Microscilla marina ATCC 23134: one gene and its partner. The protein of the gene in region 2 interacts with the protein of the main gene of each other region in a pairwise test. Links are inferred from orthologs where the notes say so. Each region holds a gene or a part of one and is shown on either strand. Other genes may lie near its edges.

Region 1 (2,871 bases), on a different replicon or contig from region 2:
TTCGGAATATAAAAGGCTGGTGTATATTTTAGAAAACTGCAAAACCGTGGCATCCTCGGGTAAAAACTCTATTTGAATAAAGCGCTCAAGGTTCTCCTCAATTACTTGTTTGGTAGCTGAATTAAACTCTACTGTAACTACATGGGCTCTTTTGGTTAAACCGTCCAAATAAGCTTGGATATGAGACGCAGAAAAATTGGGATAAAGGTGGATTAAAGCATTCAACCGTTGTTCGGAAGATTTAAAAACAACTTGCCCCTGTTCAGGGAAAAATACCAATATGCCAATATTCACCGATTCTTCTAATACTTGAGAATGGACATAACGTAAAACAGCATATTTAAAAACGGTATTCATGATAGTGTACTCCTTAAAATATCTATAAATTGAGAGGGTTGTGCTTTTATTATCCCTAAAAACCTTTTGATCAACTGATAGTTTCCTATCGGATGCTTATATTTTAGTAACTGATTTGCATAGCTGTCCAATATATTTACTGGCAAATACCTGAGATACTCTTCAAATATGGTAAAATAGTACTCTTGAATACTTCCCTGATTTAGCATTGGGTAAAAAATATGATCACCATATCGATTCATCAGTTTTTTAGCTCTAAAATGTTCAATATGCGCCTCAGTATATTGAAAACCCAGTTCGTGATCGATTAAATAAAAGTTGGTTTCTGTAAGCAAAATATTGGGTTTAGCAATTCGCCTATCCCAGTTGGCAATCAACATATCAAACGCATAAATATTGGCTATTTCGTCTGCTTCAAGCTCATAAATAGGCAACACAGAGTCTCTATTATAAGGAGTATTACCTTCTATATACTCACTTCCAAACTTTATCCTTTGGTCTTTGGTGTCTAGTACTTCCTGCTGTTCTTTTGTAAGCCAAAACTTAAAATTATCAGAAAAATGGATAAACGCAGCTTTTGGGCAAGGCAGGTCAAATTGTTTTGCCAGTACATTTGCGTATACCTCATTAGCTACAGGTGCTACTTGGTCTACATGCTTCTCAGTAAACATTTTTACCACATAAGCTTTAGGCTGGTCTTTTACCAAAACTTCTACCAACCAAGGTTTTGTAGAACCTCCCTTCTCAATAATTTTATGTACAGTTATAGCCTCATACACTGGCAACATATCACTATTTTTTGATTAAAACTTTCTCAAGCCTTCCAGATAACTTGCCCCACCCAATAAGCGCATTTGATACAAAGTATGGCGTTGCCGCAAACGTACGGTACCACTGGGGTTCAGAATGAGGTATTTGCGCGGGTTGGGCAACACCGCAGCAATAAGGGCAGCCTCGGCAGCAGTGATTTTTTTGGCGTTTTTTCTAAAATAACGTTGGGCAGCTTTTTGTACCCCAAAGGTGCGTGGGCCTACTTCTATAATGTTGAGGTACACCTCCAAAATACGCTGTTTACCCCAGATCAATTCTATCAAATAAGTAATGGGTACCTCAAGGGCTTTGCGCAAATAACGGTCGTATTTAAAGCCTTGCCACAAAAACACATTTTTTGCCACTTGTTGGCTAATGGTGCTGCCTCCTCGATGCTGTTTTCGGGCTACTTTTAGGGCAGTCCAGTCTATGCCATGGTGGGTAGGAAAACGCTGATCTTCAGACGCCACCACCGCTACTTTTACCGGGTCGGCTATGTTTTCATAACTTACCCAGGTATAATGAATGGTGGCATCTTTGCCTGTAAACAGCGCATGCATACTTCGATAAAACATGGTAGAAGTATAGCCTACTGGTACAAACTTAAAGAATACGACAAAAAACAGCACTCCAAAGAAAAATACTAAAAAGCTTCTCCACAGGATATGGGTTATTTTTTTGATCATTTTCATTGGGTTGAGTTATTTTTGGTCGTGTTAAGAGACATCAAATATTTGTCTAAAGCTCTTTACTTGATCCGTCGCAGGTTCAAAGCTCGGTGGTAAAGCCGGGCATTTCGATTGTGTTGTGCGTTGGTTTTGGCAAACGCATGGTAACCCGAAAAATCAGCTTTGGCACAAAAAAACAAATAATCGTGCTGTTCATAGTTCAATACGGCATCTAACGAGGCTATCGAGGGCACATTGATAGGGCCGGGAGGCAAACCTTTGTATTTATAGGTGTTATAAGGCGACTCTACCTTTTTGTGGCGGTTCAGGACTCGTTTGATGGTAAAGTCCTTCATGGCAAACACCAGGGTAGGGTCTGCTTCAAGGGGAATCTCTTTTTGCAAACGATTGATGTACACTCCGGCTATTCTGGGTTTTTCGTCGTTTTTGTTAGTTTCTGCCTGTACTATCGACGCAAGCACTGATACCTCTTTTGGCTTTAGCCCTATAGTTTTGGCTTTGGCCAATCGCTGGTCATTCCAAAATTTTTTATACTCTTTGTGCATTCGATCGAGCAATTGTTTAGGCGATATATTCCAGTATACCTGATAAGTATTGGGCAAAAACATAGATACAACTGTGGTGGTGTCAAAGCCATATTTCTTGACCACTTGTGAATCGTTCAGTAGTTTGCCAAACTCGCCCGCCTGAAAAGGCAACTCTTTGCTTACCTTTTCTACCAGATCTTGCTTTAGGCGCACACTATTGAAAGTAAGCCTGACCGGGCTCTGCAAACCAGCCCGTAACATACGCACTGCTTCCAGGTTGGTCATGTTTTGCTTAATCAAATAACGCCCTGGCTTTACATTGTCCTGATACTTTAACAACTTAGACAAAAATGCAAAAGAGACGGTGTTTTGTACCAAATCTCTGGCCTTGAGCGAGTCAAGTACTGTTTTAAAATTTGCCCCTTGGGGTATATATAAATAGGTATCTTTTTTATCTACCTGAAAATTGGGGGTACGCACCAATTGAT
Region 2 (3,019 bases):
TTTGTATTGTTCGCCCGCCTGCAAAAAATGTACTTGTTCGTAACGGGTAGAGTCGCCGTACTGAACCGAGGTATACACCAGTCGCTTATTGTTTTGGCTGTCACTCAATTTAGATACTTGATTGAGCTTGTACCCATTGATTCCGTTGTATTGTTCGTTTCGTTGTTTGAGCCACTGAATCCACTCTTCTTTGGTGCGTTGCTTAAACATGTTTTTGTCAAACATAGCCACTGCTTGCTCATAGTTTTTGCTTTGCAAGTGATTGTAAAAACTAATGGCGACTTTGATTGAAGGGTCAGTTTGTGGGTTGAGGTAGATATAGACACCTCCTCCTATACCTCCAACCAAGACAATAAATAACAAAAAACGGGTAAAGCCACCTCCTTTTTTCTTGCTGGGTGTTACTTGTTGCTTTTTCTTGTTCGACATAGTGAGCTAATCTGTTGTGGTGGTTATTTTTTAAGTATGAGTAATATTTTGCCATCAGAAGGAATAGAAGCGCCCGGCATGACCGATTGGCTCTTTACCCTGCCTCGTCCGGCAAATGACACCTTCATTTTACGGTTTTCGAGCACATAGAGCGCGTCGCGTAGGGTCATTCCTATGACGTTGGGCACTCCTTTGCTTGACAAACGGTGTTTTTTCCATTGTACAGCCAGCTTACGACGAAAAGGTCTTACCCAGTCCATAGTACCACTGCTGTCTACAGTAACTACATTCAATTCTTTGGCTATCACGTTCAAATCTTTTTTATGACCAATGTGTTTTCTGGGAAAGTTAGATACGTCTGCCATTGTAAAACTGCCTGAAGAACTCATCTGGCGCATTTCTACGTCTCTGGCGTGTAACTGGTCAGCTATTTTTCTAAATACAGGAGCGGCTATGCCACCACCCGAACGTTTGCCTCTGCGAGGGTTATCTATCACTACAATGCAGCTATACTTGGGATTGTCGGCCGGAAAGTAGCCCACAAAAGACGTCTTATACTGTTTGACATATCTTTTGCGTCCTCCTCGGTTTACTACTTTTTGCGAAGTACCGGTTTTACCCGCAATTTGGTAAGCCCTGCTATTGATAGAGCGGGCAGTACCTCGTTGAACCACTCCTCTTAATATTGTTTGAGCTTTGCGTAAAGCCTCTGGCGAGCACATTTGTTCATTGAGAATGATAGGGACATATTGTTTGATGCGACGATCAGCTTTGCGAATTTCTTTGACAATTTGTGGCTTCATCAATTTGCCATTATTTGCTATGCCATTATACAGGGTAAGTATTTGTAAAGGCGACACCTTACACTCGTAGCCTATAGACAACCACGGAATAGTAACCCCACTCCAGGTAGGGTCAGTAGGGCGTTTGATGATAGGTTGTGCCTCCCCTACAATCTGAAAATTGAGTGGTTTGGCTAACCATAATTTTTCAAAATAATCAATCAATAAATTTCTTTGGGGGTCGGTCTGGTTAAAGTACTTGTTCATTAATTTAGATACACCAATATTTGACGAGTACTCAAACGCCTGTTGTACAGTTAAGCGTCCCCCGGGACCATCATCAGTCATTACTGCGTCGGCATAGCGAAACCTTCGGTTACCTGTTTCTACCGTATCGTTTAGTTTTACATCGGTATGCTGAAACAAAGCAAGCGCCGAAGCAAGTTTAAAAGTAGAACCTGGGTCTATGCTTCCATAGTCGCCAATGGCATAGTTATAACGTTCCGAAAAAGTGCTGTCTTCTTTGGTTCGGCTTAAGTTAGCCATGGCTTTTACATACCCGGTTTTTACATCCATGATTACTACACAGCCAAAGTCTGCGTCTGTAGTAATCACCCTGTTTTCCAAGGCGTTGGAGGCCATTTCTTGCATATTTACATCAATAGAAGAGTAAATATCGTAGCCATCTATTGGGCGAATTCGAGAGTTAGTCTGAATAGGTTTCCAATCGCCCCCGGCAATTTTTTGATACAAAGCCTCTCCATTGATTCCGGCAAGTGTATCATTAAAGCTTTTTTCCAACCCTACAATTCCACTTCCCTTTTCATCAATTCGCCCAATCAAACGTTCGGCCAGGTCACCAAATGGGTAAGTACGTTTAGATATTTTTTCAAACAATACTCCTCCTCTGCGTTGTCCCTGATTGAAAATAGGCCACTTGGCAAGGCGTTGTTGTTCGTAGTAATTAATGGGGCGATTGGTCAATACCAAATAACGTCGTTTGGCAAGTCGGGCATCGTTTATTTTTCGGTAATATTCTTCTGAGGTTTTGTCTTTGAAATGCTTCGAGAGCGAATCACACAAAACCGCGATGCCATTTTTATAAACCGAGTCAGCCGCTATCATAGGGTCAAACGATAGCTTAAAACTAGGTACAGAGGTAGCAAGCAAGGCATCGTTTTCGGCGTATATATCTCCTCTGATGGCCTTTGTTACTTTGTAGTCCAGGGCGTTTTCTTTAGCAATTTTTTGCCATTTATCTTCTTCTACAAACTGAATGTACACCACCTTGGCAATGATAGCGGTAGATACAACAATAACCGCCAAAAACGACAGTTGTACCCGTATCAATATGTCACGTTTTATACTCACTTTTTTGCTTTTTTACTTTTCGGTGTTTTCTTCTTGATTTTTCTTAAGCTTTATTTTATACAAGTTTTTATTGCTTTCTTTTAGCCTAAGTTGCTTTTCTTCTACTGCTTTTATAATTTCTGATTGCTTGCTCGAATACATAAACTCTACCTTACGCGAAGTATAGTTAGAGCGTAGGTTTTCTACCTGAGACTCCAGTTTGTTGGTTTGGCGGATCATGCTTTCGGCATAGTGAGAGTTGCCGATGTAAAATATACCCAATACTGCCAAAAATACCAGGTGGGGAATATAGTTGGTTGGAATACCGTTTTCTACCAAACTGTCGATTCGGTTGATGGTATTGAGCAAACTAATGTTACTTCGTTTGCGTCCTTTTTTTTCTTTTATAGGTTTTTTGGGCGTATTTTCTGCCATTGTTTTGTCAGGTTAATAGTCAT

The links. Proteins that work in one complex are often made in the same cells at the same time.
Region 1: the proteins of M23134_RS13570 (region 2) and mtgA interact in binary tests that used the Escherichia coli proteins (3 or more experiments, as listed by UniProt). The link is inferred for Microscilla marina ATCC 23134 from one-to-one orthologs.

What each region holds. Positions count from the first base shown.
Region 1 is NZ_AAWS01000033.1:17,970-20,840, reverse strand. What follows is about bases 11-2,803. They hold mtgA (monofunctional biosynthetic peptidoglycan transglycosylase), read right to left. Parts: upstream 1,860-2,803; coding sequence 1,161-1,859; downstream 11-1,160. Other genes in these bases: mltG (endolytic transglycosylase MltG), read right to left, coding at 1,916-2,803; M23134_RS24755 (HipA family kinase), read right to left, coding at 354-1,145; M23134_RS24760 (DUF3037 domain-containing protein), read right to left, coding at 11-357. In the rest of the region: more of M23134_RS24760, read right to left, coding at 1-10; more of mltG, read right to left, coding at 2,804-2,871. UniProt on the Escherichia coli protein: Peptidoglycan polymerase that catalyzes glycan chain elongation from lipid-linked precursors. May play a role in peptidoglycan assembly during cell division in collaboration with other cell division proteins.
Region 2 is NZ_AAWS01000013.1:22,005-25,023, forward strand. The notes cover bases 18-2,958. They hold M23134_RS13570 (penicillin-binding protein), read right to left. Parts: upstream 2,583-2,958; coding sequence 453-2,582; downstream 18-452. Other genes in these bases: M23134_RS13565 (hypothetical protein), read right to left, coding at 18-429; M23134_RS13575 (FtsL-like putative cell division protein), read right to left, coding at 2,595-2,958. Outside these bases: more of M23134_RS13565, read right to left, coding at 1-17; more of M23134_RS13575, read right to left, coding at 2,959-2,996. UniProt on the Escherichia coli protein: Essential cell division protein that catalyzes cross-linking of the peptidoglycan cell wall at the division septum. Required for localization of FtsN.